DNA from 3 places in the Allobosea sp. 2KB_26 genome. Region 3 is predicted to be linked to each of the others. Evidence: predicted binding sites of a transcription regulator. Region 3 holds the regulator's gene; each other region holds the start of a gene.
What was found. The regulator LexA, encoded in region 3, represses DNA repair genes until DNA is damaged. The targets are predictions, from matches to a motif close to TGTTCNNNNTGTGTTCNG.
Positions count from the first base shown of each region.

Region 1: a site for LexA is predicted at 2,791-2,808, ahead of AB4099_RS01430 (ATP-dependent helicase). Genes of this name have one in related genera too.
Region 2: a site for LexA is predicted at 975-992, ahead of AB4099_RS08570 (2'-5' RNA ligase family protein). Genes of this name have one in related genera too.

Region 1 is NZ_JBFRHE010000001.1:279,747-285,523, forward strand. Features, by position in the region: gene AB4099_RS01415 (BtaA family protein) at 1-382, opposite strand, end outside; gene msrB (peptide-methionine (R)-S-oxide reductase MsrB) at 544-990, shown strand; gene AB4099_RS01425 (acyl-CoA dehydrogenase family protein) at 1,050-2,705, opposite strand; gene AB4099_RS01430 (ATP-dependent helicase) at 2,824-5,199, shown strand; gene AB4099_RS01435 (GNAT family N-acetyltransferase) at 5,322-5,768, shown strand.
Region 2 is NZ_JBFRHE010000002.1:62,177-67,953, forward strand. Features, by position in the region: gene AB4099_RS08565 (DUF1345 domain-containing protein) at 1-389, shown strand, start outside; gene AB4099_RS08570 (2'-5' RNA ligase family protein) at 998-1,768, shown strand; gene AB4099_RS08575 (PAS domain S-box protein) at 2,083-3,582, opposite strand; gene AB4099_RS08580 (hypothetical protein) at 3,893-4,132, opposite strand; gene AB4099_RS08585 (hypothetical protein) at 4,254-4,730, opposite strand; gene AB4099_RS08590 (DUF1236 domain-containing protein) at 4,988-5,413, shown strand; gene AB4099_RS08595 (PQQ-dependent sugar dehydrogenase) at 5,533-5,777, opposite strand, start outside.
Region 3 is NZ_JBFRHE010000012.1:84,321-90,097, reverse strand. Features, by position in the region: gene gltX (glutamate--tRNA ligase) at 1-285, opposite strand, end outside; gene AB4099_RS25915 (ComEC/Rec2 family competence protein) at 444-2,699, shown strand; gene lexA (transcriptional repressor LexA) at 2,693-3,397, opposite strand; gene AB4099_RS25905 (molybdopterin molybdotransferase MoeA) at 3,479-4,690, opposite strand; gene moaC (cyclic pyranopterin monophosphate synthase MoaC) at 4,687-5,175, opposite strand; gene trpC (indole-3-glycerol phosphate synthase TrpC) at 5,172-5,777, opposite strand, start outside.

The DNA of each region.
Region 1 (5,777 bases), on a different contig from region 3:
TCGCCTGCGATTGCGCCTCGCCGAAGAAGCGCAGGAACTCCTCGTGGCCTGCCAGGCTGTCTAGCGCGGCGAGCTTGAGCTTGCCGAGCGCGATATGGGCGCCATTGAGATCGACAGCGCTGATCTTCGCCGGGTTGGCGGTGAGATAGGACAGGATGTTGCAGGAGCCGGACGCGATTGCGACGACATGGTCATCAGGGCGCAGGTCCAGCGCCTCCATATCGACGACCGGGTCTTCCCATATCTGCGGATAGACGAGCCCGGAAAAGGCCAGGGTGAACAGTCGTTCCAGGATGCCCGCCCGTGACAACGGCTTGCTGCGATGCACCGCCGTGGTCAGGCCCATTGTGGTTTCCCGCCGAACCGTACGCGCCGTCTGCATTCTTCGTTCCTCGCGCGGTCCGTTGCGATGGCGAGCCGACTAGAGGAGTCGCGTGACGGTTGGGTGACGCGCTTTGCGGATCAGCTATCCGTGAAGGCGGGCTGACGTGGAGCGCGATCATCCCCATATTCCGCCCGAAACCTTTGAACGGGAGAATGACGATGGGACTGTCCGGACTGTTCGGCGGCAAAGCCAGGGAAGCCGGTGAGTTCGAATTCCAGCTGACCGACGAGGAGTGGCGCCGCCGCCTGACGCCGGAGCAGTACCACGTGCTGCGCGAGCATGGCACCGAGCGCGCTGGCTCCTGCGCCTTGAATTTCGAGAAGCGCGCCGGGCGCTTCACCTGCGCCGGTTGCGGCAACCCCTTGTTCCAGTCCGGCAAGAAATTCGAGAGCGGCACGGGCTGGCCGAGCTTCGACCAGCCACTGGAGGGCGCGGTCGGGATCAGCGAGGACAATAGCTACATGATGCGGCGCACGGAGGTGCATTGCGCCCGCTGCGGCGGCCATCTCGGCCATGTCTTCCCTGACGGCCCACCACCGACCGGACTGCGCTACTGCATCAACGGCGTCGCTATGGATTTCGCTCCGGCTGAAGCCGAGGCCTGAGCCGGATCAGCCGGCCGCGCTCCCTCTTTCGGGAGGGCGGCCGCGCAAGCTCGTGAGTGCTATTCCACAGCCGGGACTGCCCGATGCGCCAGCGCGGAAGCATCGACGGACACCGGCAGATCGCCGAAATGGCCCGACCAGCGCCCCTCGAGCCGCGTCGCGATGAAGGCGTCCGCGACGATGTGAGGCGCATGTCGCAGCAGCAGCGAGGCCTGCAGCGCCAGGGCCAGCCGCTCGACCAGCCGCCGCGCCTGCCCTTCGCTTCGCACCAGAGTGGGTATCTCCGACTCCAGCGCGCTCAAATGCGCATCGAAGCGATTGTCAGCGCCGGCCGCGGTTCGCATCTCCCCGATCAGCGCCACGAGAGAGCCTGGCTCTCGCTCCAGCGAGCGCAGCACATCGAGACAAATGACGTTGCCCGAGCCCTCCCAGACGCTGTTGAGCGGCGCCTCCCGATAGAGCCGGGCCATGGGGTTTTCCTCGATGAAGCCGTTGCCGCCATGGCATTCCAGTGCCTCGACCACGACCGCCGGCGCGCGCTTCGAGACCCAGTATTTCGCAATCGGCGCGCCGATCCGCGCCAGCAACCGTTCGCTCTCGCTCGCGTCCTGACGGTCGAGCGCCGCAAAGAGCCGAAAGGCGAGCCACGCTGCGGCCTCGGCCTCGATCGCAAGATCGGCCAGCACGTTCTGCATGATCGGCTGGTCGATCAACCCGCGCTGGAAGGCGCGCCGATGGGCAGCGTGATGCGCCGCCAGCGAAACGGCGAGCCGCATCTGCCCGGCCGACGCCGCCGCAATGTCCAGCCGGGAGCCCTGGTTCATGGCCAGGCCGGTGCGCAGGCCCCGGCCTGGCTCTCCGATCATCTGGCCGATCGCACCGCGGAACTCGACCTCGGACGAGGCATTCGAGCGATTGCCGCATTTGTCCTTGAGTCGCTGGATCGCCACGCCGTTGCGCGAGCCGTCCGGCAGCCAGCCCGGCGCGACGAAGCAGGAAATGCCCTCGGCGGTTCGGGCCAAGGTCAGGAACAGGTCGGAATGCGGCACCGAGAAGAACCACTTGTGCCCGGTCAGGGACCATGTCCCGTCGCCATTGTCCTCGGCGATGGTCTGGGTCTGGCGCAGGTCCGAGCCTCCCTGCTTCTCGGTCATTGCCGTGCCGACAGTCGCCCCCGTCTTGGCGGAGGCGGTCGTCTGGCGCCGGTCATAGCGGTTGGAGCTGACCAGGGCGCCCCACTTGCTCCAGAGGTCGGGATCCTGCCTCAGGACCGGGATCGCGGCATAGGTCATGCTGATCGGGCAGCAGATGCCGCTTTCGCCCTGGCTCCAGAGATAAGAGAGCGCAGCACGCGCCACCTGTGCGCCCGGGCCCGGCCTGTTCCATGCGAGCGAATGGGTCTCCTGCCCGATCGCGAGCCCCATCAGCTCGTGCCAGGCCGGATGGAACTCGATCTGGTCGATGCGGTTGCCGAACCGGTCATGCGTCCTGAGTTCGGGCGTGAACCTGTTCGCCAGTCGCGCCAGATCCTGCACCTGCGCCGAACCGACAATGCGCCCCGCCGCGTGCAGGCGCTCCGAGGCCCAGCCTGCATCGAAGGCGGTGGCCGCCGCCTGCAACACGGGATCAGCCGCGAAGGCGTCGTAATCGCACAGTATGGGAACCTGGTTCGTCACGTCATGGGTGGAATGGCGGGAGGCGATATCCACATTCATCGCGGCGCGTCCTGTCGATCGGGCGAGCATTCAACCCCCAACAGCCTTATCCAGCAATCTGCGGCGCAACAGCCTATATTGCCTCTGGAACGAATCACGATCAAAGCGACCTGAAGCCTTGTCCGATCACACCACGTCCGCCCCTCTGCCCCGCCCCGGCGGCCTCGCCGCCCGCGCCGCTGCACAGCCGGCGGCCGGCTATCTGGCAGGCCTCAATCCGGAGCAGCGGCAAGCGGTCGAGGCCACGGATGGCCCAGTTCTGGTCCTGGCCGGCGCCGGCACCGGCAAGACCCGCGTGCTGACCACGCGCATTGCCCATCTGATCGCCACGAACCGCGCCTACCCGTCCCAGATCCTCTCGGTGACCTTCACCAACAAGGCGGCGCGCGAAATGAAGGAGCGCATCGCAAGCCTGGTCGGCCCCGTGGCCGAAGGCATGCCCTGGCTCGGCACCTTCCACTCGATCTCGGCCAAGATCCTGCGCCGCCATGCCGAGCTCCTCGATCTCCGCTCGGACTTCACCATTCTCGATACCGACGACCAAATCCGCCTGATGAAGCAGGTCATCACGGCCGCGGGGATCGACGAGAAGCGCTGGCCCGGCCGCATGCTGGCGGGCTTCATCGACAGCTGGAAGAACCGCGGGCTTGCCCCCAAGGACGTGCCGCCGGGTGAAGCCGGCGTCTTCGCCGGAGGCAAGGGCGGCGCCCTTTACGCCGCCTATCAGGAGCGGCTGAAAACGCTGAACGCAGTCGATTTCGGCGATCTGCTGCTGCACTGCCTGACGCTGTTCCGGGACCATGCCGATGTGCTCGCGACCTATCATGAGCGCTTCCGCTACATTCTGGTCGACGAGTATCAGGACACCAACACCGCCCAGTATCTCTGGCTGCGCCTGCTGGCGCAGGGCCGGCGCAACATCGCCTGCGTCGGCGACGACGACCAGTCGATCTATGGCTGGCGCGGCGCCGAGGTCGACAACATCCTGCGCTTCGAGCACGATTTTCCCGGCGCGGTCGTGGTCAGGCTGGAACGAAACTACCGCTCGACCGGGCATATCCTCGCCACCGCCTCGAAGCTGATTGCCCGCAACGAAGGCCGCCTCGGCAAGACGTTGCGCACCGAGGATGAGGCCGGGGAGAAGGTCACCATTACCGGCGCCTGGGACAGCCAGGAGGAAGCCCGCCTGATCAGCGACGAGATCGAGGCGATGCAGAGCAAGGGCGAAAACCTTGCCGAGGTCGCCATTCTCGTCCGCATCTCCGCTCAGATGCGCGAGATCGAGGAGCGTTTCGTCCATGTCGGCGTGCCCTATCGCGTCATCGGCGGCCCGCGCTTCTATGAGCGGGCCGAAATCCGCGACGCCATGGCCTATCTGCGCTGCGTGGTGAGCCAGACCGACGATCTCGCCTTCGAACGTATCGTCAATGTGCCGAAACGCGGGCTCGGCGACGCGACAGTGCAGTTACTGCACAACCATGCCCGCGCAACCGGCCTGTCATTGCTGCAATCGGCCCGTGCCGTGGTCGAGACCGAGGAATTGAAGCCAAAGGCCCGCACCGCGCTGCGCGAACTGGTCGAGGCTTTTGCGCGCTGGTCGACCAAGGCCGAACACATGAAGCAGGGCGAGCTTGCCGAGCAGGTGCTGGAGGAATCCGGCTATACCGAGATGTGGCAGAAGGATCGCTCGGCCGATGCGGCCGGCCGCCTCGAGAACCTCAAGGAACTGGTGCGCTCCCTGGACGAGTTCCCAGACCTGCCGGCCTTCCTTGAGCACGTCTCGCTGGTGATGGATGCCGATGGTGGCGAGGCCGAGGCGCGCGTCAGCATCATGACACTGCATGCGGCCAAGGGGCTCGAATTCGATACCGTCTTCCTGCCCGGCTGGGAGGAAGGCCTGTTCCCGAACCAGCGCGCGCTCGACGAAAGCGGCCGCGCCGGGCTGGAAGAGGAGCGCCGCCTCGCCCATGTCGGCCTGACCCGGGCCCGCAAGCGCCTGAAGCTCCTCTTCGCCTCGAACCGCCGGATTCATGGCCTCTGGCAGTCTAGCCTGCCGAGCCGTTTCATCGACGAGTTGCCGGAGGAGCATGTCGAGGTCGTTCAGGCGCCGTCGACCTATAGCCAGGGCGGCTATGGCGCCTCGCGCTTCGACCGCATGGAAAGCTTTGGCTCCTCCTACCAGACGCCGGGCTGGCAGCGCGCTCAGGAGAACCGCGCGCGGAACGGCGGCGGCTCAGGCTTCTCGGACAACAGCGGCCGTGGTTTCGGCCAGGGTGGCTCGGGCTCAGGCCGCCAGCGCGGCCCGGTGCTGATCGAGGGCGAGTTGACGGCGAAATCGACCGGCAGCTCCGCTTTCGATGCCGGCGCCCGTGTCTTCCATATCAAGTTCGGCCCGGGCTCCGTCGCCAGCGTCGACGGTAACAAGCTGACCGTCGATTTCGACAAGGCCGGCCGGAAGATGGTGCTGGACTCCTTCGTGCAGAAGGCGGGCTGAGCAAGCGCAGCCGTCATGTCCGGCGCGCCGATGCAGAGCATCGCCGAAGCGGTTATGCAGGCCCGGATTGCCCCAGGCCGGTTCCGCAGGAATGCCGGCTCCAAGCCAGCAGGATCAGCACGATGCCCGACGTCGCGGTCAATCTGACCGACACCGCCAACCCCGATCTCCACTCGGTGATTTCGCAGGGGCTGCGGGACTACAATGTCGAGATGGGCGGCGTCAGCGACCACACGCCGCTGACGATCACCATCAAAGACAGCAGGAGTGATGAACTGATTGGCGGACTGCTCGGTCGCACCTCGCTCGGCCTGCTGTTCGTCGACCTGCTCTATGTGCCCAAGACCCAGCGCGGGTCGGGCCTCGGCACCCGCATTCTGCAGATGGCAGAGGCCGAGGGTATTCGCCGAGGCTGCCGCAAGGCGGTGCTCTACACGCTCAGCTTCCAGGCGCCGGAGTTCTACAAGCGCTTTGGCTGGAGCGTCTTCGGTGAGATCGCGCTCGAACCGCCCGGAGCGACCCGCTATTTCATGACCAAGGACCTCGTCGCCCCTGCCGACGGCGCATGACATCCGCCC
Region 2 (5,777 bases), on a different contig from region 3:
GCGTCGCGGCCATCGGCATTCAGCTCGCCGGCCTGAAGAGCGTGCCGCCTGACGAAAAGGCGCTGCACCTGGCGCTCGGCGCCGTCACCATCGTCAGTTCCTGGGCGCTGGTGCACGCCTTCTTCACGCTGCATTACGCGCATGATTTCTACAGTGATGACGGCGCCGAGGGCGGCCTGGATTTTCCAGGGAAGGGCGAGCCTGACTATGTCGATTTCCTCTATTTTTCCTACACGATCGGCTGCACCTCGCAGACGTCTGACATCGGTGTCACCACGCGCGAGGTCAGGACGATCGTGCTCGCCCATTCCATCCTCTCGTTCTTCTTCAACACCACCATTCTGGCCTTCGGTATCAATGTCGGAGCCTCGCTGCTTTCGGGGGGATGAGGTCGGTCCGGACCGGCTCTCCGGAGTGCCCCAACGCGCGTTCCTTTCAGCATGACGGTCAATCGGACCGCCGCGATGAACGGATGCGCGGGATGGTCAGGTCCAGTCGGGCTGGTCGTTCAGCGCTGCGCGAGGCCGGTTTTACAAGTCGATATCGAGGCAATTATACTCGTGTATTATAGTTGAAAAATCAGAATTGCTTACAAATTTGAAATGATGAACGCATAGCGAAGATGCATTTGTCGCTGTTCTCTTGGTCATCGAGCGAGATAAGCTAACTATTGCTCGCTTTCCCCTCCCACTGCGGGCGCGCCGGTCGGCGCGGCCTTGGCCGCTGCGCTGGCCGGCATTTTTCCTCCGGGTAACTTGCGATTCCTGAAAACCCCGATCTGCGGCCGACCCAAAGCAGTGAACTGACGCCTGCTGGCTCGCCTGGTCACAAATGACCCAAAAGGCCCCCTCTGCAACTGATCGCTGTAGCTTTGAGCGGTCCTCCAAGGCACCGAACCACCACTTGCAGGCCGCCAAAAGCGCATCGCGCGCCAGGCCGCTTTCGACTAATCTCCCCTGGTCTATACCTGTCTTCTGAACATTCAGGGAGCACAGCGATGAAGACTTCCGTCTTTGCAAGTATTCCTGCCCCTCTGGATTGCCGGGGTCGTCCACGCGCGCGCGTTCTTGCAGCCATCGGCCTCGGGCTGGCCTTGGTGCTCGGCTTCGCCCAAGGCGCCGTCGCGCAACAAAATCCCCTGACAGCGATCGACATCGCGCTCGAACCCGACGCGACGATGCTTCAGCACGCGAAGGACGCCAACGCGCGACTGCTCAAGTCTTTCCCGAAGGGCTTTGCTTTGGATGAGACGCACCACCCGCATGTCACGATGGTGCAGCAGTTCGTCCGCACGGCCGACCTCGATAAGGTATTCGCCGCGGCGAATGCGGTTCTGACCAAGGAAAAGCCGACGTCATGGGCGCTGAAGGCATTCAAATATTACTACATCCCTGCTCCGCCGGTCGGCCTCGCGGGGATCGTCGTCGAACCGACTGGAGACCTGCATCGGCTCCAGGATGAACTCATCAAGGCCGTTGCGCCCTACACCGCCAAGACCGGAACCCCGGCGGCGTTCTTCAGCGGGGATGGCGGACGCGACATTCAAGAATCCCTGATCGAGTACGTCTCCAACTTCGTCACGATCGCGGCGGGCAAGGGTTTCAATCCGCATGTGACGATCGGCGTCGGAACGGAAACCTATTTGAAGACGATGTTGGCCGAGCCATTCGACGCGTTCACGTTCTCGCCGACCGGCGCATCGGTCTATCAGCTCGGCACCTTTGGCACGGCGCGGAAGGAACTGAAGGCGTTGCCGCTGACGCCCTGAGGCGAGGCACGACAAACGACCGGAAGCGCGGCTCTCGCGGTCGAAGGCGCACGATGTCGTCAAGGTTCTTGCCGGGCTCGATCCCAATCTTCTTCATCTGAGCGATGATCGGCTCATCGGTGACGTGGGGCGGGTGCTGTTTGAGGCGTTCTGCTGTGCAGGCGGGCCGTCCGCGCCCGGGATGCTCGTGAGGCCAGCGCCTTCCACACGACCAAGACGTGGATCCGGAGGACACCGGCGTCGGCACGCGCCAGCCCTGTCGGCGCGGTTGTTGGGAGCGGCGAGGGCGGTTGTGGCTGCGCTGGAAGAGCGCGTCAGGCTCCGAGCCTGTCACGCTCGATAACGAGTTCGATGATCACGCCCGCCGGGTCCCAAACTCTGCTGACCCGGCCAAGCTGACTTGCCGTCGCCTTGACCAACCGGCTCCCGAACCCTTCGCTTCCCGTGCTCTCGGGCGATGGACCGCCGCGCTCGCACCAGACGATCACGAACTCGGACGATCGATCCGAACACGTGATCTCGACAATGCCGTCCGGGGTGGAAAGACTGCCGTATTTGGCGGCGTTGGTCGCGAACTCATGAAGCAGGAGCGACAGCGATGTGACCAGGGTGGAGGGCACCGGTATGTCAGCGCCGCGAATCTCGCTGCGCGACCGTTCTCCGGCTCGATAGGGCTCCAGGATTGCAGCGATCAGGGCGTGCAGCGTGGTTGCCGCCGGCTCCAGCCCCGCGGCCACGGATGACATGGTCAGCGCGTGCGCGCGTGACAGGGTGGCAAGGCGCTCGGAAACAGTGGACGCAAGCTCCGCCGGGGTTGCGGCTGAGCGCGCACTGAGATTGACGATCCCACTCGTGAGAGCGAAGACGTTCTTGACGCGGTGGTTCATCTCGCGAAGCAGCAGCTGCTGCTGGTCCTGGGCACGTCGCCGCTCCGAGATGTCCCGGGCAATCTTCGAGGCGCCCATGATTTCGCCCCTGGCATCCTTGATTGGCGAGATGCTCAGCGAGATCGCGACAAGGGTTCCATCCTTGCGCCGGCGCATGGTCTCGTAGTGCTCGATGCGCTCCCCGGCGCGAATGCGCTCCAGGATCCGTGGCTCCTCGTCACGCCGGTCCTCAGGAATGAGCAGCATGATCGGCTGGCCCAGAACCTCCTCCCGCCGATATCCGAAAAGGCGCTCGGCACCGGGGTTCCAGTCGGTGATCAGACCGTTCAGATCCTTGGCGATGATGGCGTCATCGGACGACTCGACGAGCGCTGCCAGGCGGCGGGCGGAGGCATCGCCCGTATGGCGTTCGATGGCAAAGCCAAGCTGGCGCGCGATCACCAGGGCGATGTCGCGCTCGTGCTCGGTGAAAACCCGCGGCGTGTCATAGTAGACCATGAACTTGCCGGTGAGTTCGTCGGCCCCCGCGAGCGGAATGAAGGCCAGGGCATGGATGCCTTCGCCGATGATGCTCTCGATGAGCCGCCGCGGTTCGCTGGTGAGAGCGATGTCCGAAACGAAGATCGGATCGGCCTCGCGGTCGCTACGATTCCAAGGCGCATGGCCGTCGACAGCTGCGCGGTATTCGTCTGAAAGCCCGCGCCAGACGACGAAACGCATTGTCCCACCCTCGTCGAAGCGAAGGATGGAGGCTCGCAGGGTCGCAAGCGCTTCACAAATGGCGTCGAGCGCAGCCTCGTAGGTCTCGGCAAGCGTACGGGCTCGAAACAACCGATCGGTGAACCGGAAAAGTGTGGTCTGCTCGCGTGCCTGGCGAGCCGCGTCAGCGGGGGATACCGCGGCATGACCGCTTGTGGTTCGCTGCATGGACGGCCTCGCGGCGCCGCCAATCCGGAGCTTCCCACCACGAAAAGTCCCGTCTGGCGAGCTGATCATTTGAGCACCGAACCGGACTTATCTCAATGTCATTTGCTAGTGTGTCCCGGCGCATGTCGAACTGGGCAAGTCGAACGATCAAGCCCATCCTCGACTTTCCCAGGCATCCCCATCAACGGGTGGCGCGCTCCACGTCGTCCGATTCACGTGTCATTGATTGTGCCGCGTGGGCTTCGAGGCGCTGATGTTGCAGACAACAGGGGGAGTGGTCGGCCGCCGATGGCGCGCTCCAACCTGGAACCTAGTTGAAGGCAGCGTATTCAAGGAGCGCAATCAGATCATCATCCCGAATGATGATGGCGCAACCATTGGCGTGATCGATGATGATCTCGACGATCGAGCCACCGAGCAAGGCCGCGTTTGCATAACGCGCAGCGGCGCGTATGCCGGGGAAGGTTGCCGTGGGGCTCTCTCCCGTCCAGACAGCAACCGTGCAGTTCACGGACTCGAACTGCTCCGATATGAGCCAAGGATTGATCATCAACTCTTGTCCCGCCTCATCCGGCTGAAGGACAATCATGAAGCCGTTTTGAAATCCGAGATAGCGCCAAAGGTCTTGCGACTCGTCGAAGCCACTATCGGACCAAGGTCGAACCGCGCATCTAGTCCCATTCGCGATCGTGAGAGCGGATGTCGCGTATCGATTGAACAAGACCGATCGCTTTACTGAAGAGACCCGCCCTCGGGATCGGGAGCGCCGCGCCACCGGCGGAGGATATCACCTCGGCAACGTCGTCATGGGAGCTGCCGACGAACTGCCGCTTGCCGCTGATCTCAAGCGACGACAGGATTCCATCCGCCTGGTGCCTGGAATCGAGCGGAAGCGGCCCCGCTGCCTTCTCGGCGTCGAACCAGACCGGCGATCCGTCCGGCAGGGTGAGCTCTGCGAGCGTCGGGAGTTTCTCGCCAACGACAGCGGCGACATAGTCCGGCAGCTCGATCACCAGCAGGACATCGACGCAGTCGATACGGGTCTTGGCCAACGGGTCGCCATCACCGGGAAGCGCCCGCCTGATCCGGGCGACCCGGCGCGCCAGAAGTGGAACCTGAGATCCGTCAGACAGTGTCAGCGAGATCATCGTCAATCCCGGGCGCCCGTTTCAAGACTGGAAATGCATCGCATTGCACCCGTTGGTTGGTGCTCAGTCAAGTCAAGCTGATAACGCCGAGCAGACGCGATTGGTTTCGCGCGTCCGGGAAGAACACCGCCGAGGCGCCGTGCCCGCCTGGCCCGAGAAACACGGGTCGGATACCTCGTTTATGAATATTTATTCATGGAACCAATGATTTAGCAGGTGGTTCCTCTAGCCGGATGGGGGCTAATGGGAGATCGATTATGATCAAGAAGATTGTCCTTGTGACTGTGCTTGCAGTCATGCCGGCGACCGTGTTTGCCCAGTCCAATTCCGGCGCTGCAGGCGGGGCCGCCTCTGGCGCCGCGACCGGAGCCGTGGGGGGTGCGATTGTCGGCGGCCCGGCGGGCGCTGCCGTCGGTGCCGTCGGTGGTGCCGCGGCCGGTGCGATCGTCGGTGGCATTGCGGCCGACCAGCGCACCGAATTCCGCACCTATGTCAGGGAGCAGAAGGTCCCGTCAGTGGCTTATCGGGAGAAGGTTGTCGTCGGTGCGACCCTTCCCGACACCGTCACCTACCGCGAAGTTCCGGCGCGGTACGGCAAGACTGAGTACCGCTACACCGTCGTGAACGATCAGACGGTGCTGGTCGAGCCGAAGACCCGCAGGATCGTTCAGATCATCGAATGATCCATCAATTCAGGAAGGGCCCGCTGCTTGCGGGCCCTTTCTCTTTGGACCTCGCCGCGCGTCGCGATCGCGGGCCGCGATGGCTGGTTTCGCCCCTCGGCCACCCGAAAGGCGCACAGTCAGTATTTTGCCAGCGCAACGCGCCAGATCGTGTTGCCGACGTCGTCGGCGACCAGCAGGCCGCCCTGCCGGTCGACCAGCACGCCGACCGGACGGCCGCGCGCCTCGCCCTTCTCGTTCAGGAAACCGGTCAGGATCTCCTTCGGCATGCCGGCAGGCTTGCCGTCGCTGAAGGGGACGAAGATCACGCGATAGCCGACCGGGCGCGAGCGGTTCCATGAACCGTGCTGGCCGACGAAGGCAC
Region 3 (5,777 bases):
GCCGGCCGCGAGCATCTGCTCGGCGACCTCGCGATGCCGGGCCGCACGGGCGAACTGGTAGACGGTCTCGCCGTCCCAATCGAGGCCGAGCCAGGACAGACCGTCGAGAATCGCTGCGATGGCCGGTTCGGTCGAGCGTTCGCGGTCGGTGTCTTCGATGCGCAGCAGCATCTTGCCGCCATGACGGCGGGCATAGAGCCAGTTGAACAGCGCGGTACGCGCGCCGCCGATATGCAGGAATCCGGTTGGAGACGGCGCGAAGCGCGTAACGACCGCATCACTCATGAAAGGCAGGCTCCGGCAGGACGGGGAATGAGGCCGACAGAGCGGCAAAGGAACAAGACGTCAATCGAACATGACAACCGACGCGGCCCCTGTAACATGCTGATGGGGCCGACGTTAAGCGCAAGATCGCATCCGGTCGGCTGCCCGAGGGACGGTTTATGCGCGAGGTGCCGCCAGACCCGAGCCGGCTGCGCGGTGCGCGTATTCGTGCCGTACCGTTCCGCATTCCCGAGAGAGGGCTCCACGCCGCTGCCATTGGGTTGCTTCTCGCCGAATGGCGCGCGCGATTCCTGGACGCCATCGCGATCGAGGCCGGGCGCAGGCGGCTGTTTCTCTGGCTGCCGGTGCTGATCGGAAGCGGCATCCTGCTCTATTTCGCGGCAGATCGCGAGCCATCCGTCTGGGTCCCACTCTCCGGCTTTGGCGTTTCCGCTGCGATGGCCGCGCTGTCGCGCCCATGGCGCCCAGTCATGCTCGTTTGCGTCGGCCTTGCTGCCATATTCGCCGGCTTTGGTGCCGCGGCCTGGCGCACGGCGACGATCGCAGCGCCGATGCTCGATCGAACGCGCGTCGGACAACTCACCGGCTTTGTCGAATCGGTCGAGGCGCGTGACGCTGGCGCGCGCCTTGTAGTCCTGGTGACCGGCATTGCCGGGCTGGAGCCCGAACGCCTGCCACGGCGGGTTCGAGTCAACGTCAAGGGGGGCTCGGTCTCACCGGGCGATCATATTGCCGCTGTCGCGCGCCTCCTGCCACCGCCCGGTCCGGTGCGGCCAGGCGGCTACGATTTCGGCCGCGATGCCTTCTTCCGGGGGCTCGGGGCAGTCGGGACCATTCCGGGAAAGATCACGCTCGCCCCACCGCCCTCGCAGCCACCTCTCGAGCTTCAGTTTCGCGCAATGGTCGACCGGGCGCGCAATGCCCTGACGGAGCGCATCGCCGGTATCGGGGGAGGGCAGGCTGGCGCGGTGGCAGCGTCGCTGGTCACCGGCAAGCGTGGCCTCATCACAGAGGCGACCAATATCGATCTGCGCGCGGCCGGTATCTATCACATCATCTCGATCTCCGGCCTTCACATGGTGCTGGCCTCCGCCACGATCTTCGGCCTGGTCCGTGGCCTGCTGGCGCTGTCGGAAACGCTGGCATTGCGCTGGCCGGTGAAGAAACTCGCCGCCCTTGCCGCGATGCTCGGTGCCACCGCCTATTGCATCTTCTCAGGAGCCGAGGTCGCGACGGTCCGCTCGCTGATCATGACGCTGGTCATGTTCGGTGCGATCCTCGTCGATCGCCCGGCGCTCAGCATGCGCAACCTGGCTCTTGCCGCGATGATCGTTCTGCTGCGCGAGCCTGACGCGCTGCTCGGTCCGAGCTTCCAGATGTCCTTTGGTGCTGTTGCGGCTCTGATCGCCTTCGCCGAGCGCTGGGAGGATCGCGGCCACTCCGAGGCCCCAGCGAACCTGCCCTGGCCGCTGCGTCCGATCTGGATCGCGGTCGTCGGGCTTACGGTCACGACCCTGCTGGCGACGGTAGCAACCGCCCCCTTCGGTGCCTATCACTTCCAGACGTTCAACCCCTTCGGCCTGCTCGGCAACGCGCTCGCCTTGCCGTTCGTTTCACTGATCGTCATGCCTGCGGCCGTCTTCGGCGTGCTCGCCTATCCCTTCGGTTTGGATTGGCTGGCCTGGGCGTTAATGGGAGTCGCTTCGGACTATGTGCTGCAATCGGCGCGCTGGGTTGCAGGATTCGACCACTCCGCAGTGGTCATTCCTGCGTTCGGGACCGCGGCGCTCGCATGCTTTGCCGCCGCGCTCCTCTGGATCACGCTCTGGACGACACCGCTGCGCTTTCTGGCCGTCGTTCCCCTGATCGCGGGACTGGTCGTGGCAGCCAAGCCGGAGAGGCCCGATATCCTGATCGAACGTGATGGCTCCGGCATCCTGGTCCGCGGGGGTGATGACCGCATGATCCTGGCCGGTCAACCGAGCCGCTTCGTGCTGCAACAATGGCTGAACGCAGATGGCGATAATCGCCGGCCTGACGACAACAGCCTGCGGGAAGGCGCAGCCTGCGACACTCTGGGTTGTGTCGTCCGCAGCAAGGATGGACGAAGCATTGCCTTTGCTCGGGATCGCCTGGCCATCGTCGAGGACTGCAGGCGCGCTGACCTCGTCATCACGCCGATTCCCTGGACCAGTCCTTGCGCTGCACGGCTGATCGACCGCCTGGCATTGTCGCGCGATGGTGCAACGGCCCTTGTCAGCCACAAGGGCGGCTGGCGCACGCATTTATCCGAGCAGGGTGGCGTTGATCGCCCCTGGAGCCGCAAGCGGGCGCGGTCTGTCACTACGCCGCCGGAATCATCGTCAACGGCCCCGCTGCCCGTGGCCGCTGAAGACCACGATCGGCTTCAGTAGCGCCGCATCAGGTTGACCAGGCGGCCTTGAATTTTGACGCGGTCCGGTCCCAGCACTCTTGTTTCATAAGCGGGATTGGCGGCTTCCAGAGCGATCGAGGAGCCGCGCTTGCGCAGCCGCTTCAGCGTCGCTTCCTCGTCATCGATCAGGGCCACGATGATATCGCCGGTATTGGCCGTGTCCTGCCGTTTGATCACGACCGTATCACCGTCGAGGATGCCGGCTTCCACCATCGAGTCGCCGCGCACCTCGAGAGCAAAATGTTCACCGGGGCCAAGCATATCGGCAGGCAGCGCTACGCTATGGCTGCGGCTCTGGATCGCGGAAATCGGTGTACCGGCGGCAATCCGCCCCATGACCGGAATCGCGACCGTGGAGCGCACGTCCTCTTCCGGGGGCGGTGCGATCGGCCGGACCTTGCCAAGGCCACCCTGGACGACGGAGGGGCTGAACCGTCCGCGCGTCGCCTGAGGGCCGCCAGCCCCTTCAGGCAGCTTTATGATCTCGAGCGCCCGGGCCCGATTGGGCAGGCGGCGAATGAAACCGCGCTCCTCCAGCGCCATGATCAGGCGATGGATACCGGACTTGGAGCGCAGATCGAGCGCGTCCTTCATCTCGTCGAAGGAGGGGGGCACCCCAGTCTCGCGCAGGCGTTCCTGGATGAAACGAAGCAGTTCGAACTGTTTGCGTGTCAGCATGGTCCCCGCCAGCGCTCTTCGTACGGAATCGAAACAAAGCACGAACACCATACAGGTTCGCGTTGTGTTCCGCAAGCACGCTCAGCGTAGGCGGATGATCCGGCAGTTGTCGCCTTTGTTTGCCGGCGCAGCAAATGATTCGCGGATCAGTAGCGCGTCGGCGCGGGCCAGACTGGCCAGCATCGAGGAATCCTGCTTGGTGAAGGGCGTTGCCAGCCATCCCTCCGGGGTGAGAATCAGTTCCGACCTCATGTAGTCCCGCCGCTCATCATTTGCCGGCAAATCTCTTCCGACGATAGCAGGCTCACTCAGATCGCGCTCCGGTTCCGGTACGCCGAGGAGGGCCCTGAGCAGCGGCACGACGAAGAGATGCCCGCAGACGATGGACGAGACGGGGTTTCCGGGCAGGCCGAGCGCGACCATACGGCCGAGGCGACCCATCATCATCGGCTTGCCCGGCCGCATGGCGATTTTCCAGAAACCGAGCGCCATGCCTTGCCCGATCAACGCTGCCTGGACGAGATCGTGCTCACCTACCGAGGCTCCTCCCAGGGTGATCAGCACATCGGCATCGGTCTTCCGTGCCTGACCAATCTTGTCGGCGAGGTCGGCATGATCATCGCGGGCGATCCCGAGATCGAGCGCTGTGCCGCCGGCCTGCTCAACCAGCGCGGCGAGTGCAAAGCTGTTGGACGCGACGATCTGGTCGGGTCCGACCGGCTCGCCCGGCTGGACCAGTTCGTCGCCGGTCGCGAGGATCGCGACCAGTGGCTTGCGACGCACAGCGAGTGTGGGGTGGCCCATGGCTGCCGCGAGGCCGAGGCTCGCACTGTCGAGTCGGCTGCCGGCGAGAAGCAACACCTCGCCCTCGGAGAAGTCCAATCCTGCCTGACGAACGAACTTGCCGCGCTCGGCACTTTCGCGCACGCGGATCGTCGAGCTGCCGACGCCGTCGGCATTCTCCTGAATCAGGATGGTATCGGCGCCCTCAGGCATCGGAGCGCCCGTGAAGATGCGAACAGCCTCATTCGAGCGGACCATCCCTGAGAAGGAGCGACCGGCAGCCGATTCGCCGATGACCCGCAATTCATTTGCCGGCGCAATGTCGTCTGCGCGAACGGCGTATCCGTCCATTGCGGAATGGGCGAAGGGGGGCTGGGTGCGAAGCGCCTGCAGATCGGCGGCGAGCACGCGCCCTACGCAATGTGCGAGCGGCAGCGTTTCTGACGGTGTCGGTGCCGGAACGCTGTCGATCAGCGCCTTCAGGGCGACGGGGACGGGCGTGAGGCTCATCGCGCAGTTTCCGGGAGATCGAAGGTGCCGGATTTTCCACCGGACTTGTGAACGAGCCTGATGCCTTCGATCCGCATCGCCCGGTCGACCGCCTTGACCATGTCGTAAACTGTGAGGCACGCGACGCCGACAGCGGTCAACGCTTCCATCTCGACGCCGGTCTGTCCCTTCATCTTGACCTCAGCGCTCACGCGCACCCCAGGCAATGTCTCGTCCAGGGTGAGGTCGACGCTGATCTTGCTGATCAGCAGCGGGTGACAGAGCGGGATCAGTTCATGCGTGCGCTTGGCGGCCATGATTCCAGCCAGGCGCGCGGTGCCAAGCACGTCGCCCTTCTTGGCGTCGCCATCGCGCACGATGGCCAAGGTCGAGAGCTGCATGACGACATAGCCCTCGGCGACAGCGATGCGCGAGGTCTCCTCCTTGTCGCCGACATCGACCATATGGGCCTGGCCGCTGGCGTCGAGATGGCTGAGCTTGCTCATGCTGCGCTGCGCGCAGAACCGGTCAGAAGATCACGGGTCGCAGCGGCGACATCGTCCTGCCGCATCAGGCTCTCGCCAACGAGGAAGGTGTGGACGCCGGCACGCTGTAACCGTGCGATGTCGACATGGCTGAAGATGCCGCTCTCGCCAACGATGATGCGGTCCGCGGGGACGCGCGGCGCCAGCCTCTCGGTGACGGCGAGATCGACGGCAAAGCTGCGAAGGTCGCGATTGTTGATGCCGAGCAGCGGGCTGTTGAGCTCGAGGGCACGATCGAGCTCGGCTTCGTTATGAACCTCGACCAGAACGTCGATGCCGAGCGACTTTGCCGTCTCGTTCAGCGCGCGGGCCGTCCCGTCATCGACGCCAGCCATAATGATCAGGATACAGTCGGCGCCCCAGGCGCGAGCCTCGAAGACCTGATAGGGGTCGTAGAGGAAATCCTTGCGCAGGGCGGGCAGGCCGCTCGCCGCGCGCGCCTGATGCAGGAATTCCGGCTGTCCCTGGAAAGAGGGCGCATCTGTCAGCACGGACAGGCAGGCCGCGCCGCCTTCGGCATAGGCGCGCGCCAGAGATGGCGGGTCGAAATCGGCGCGGATCAG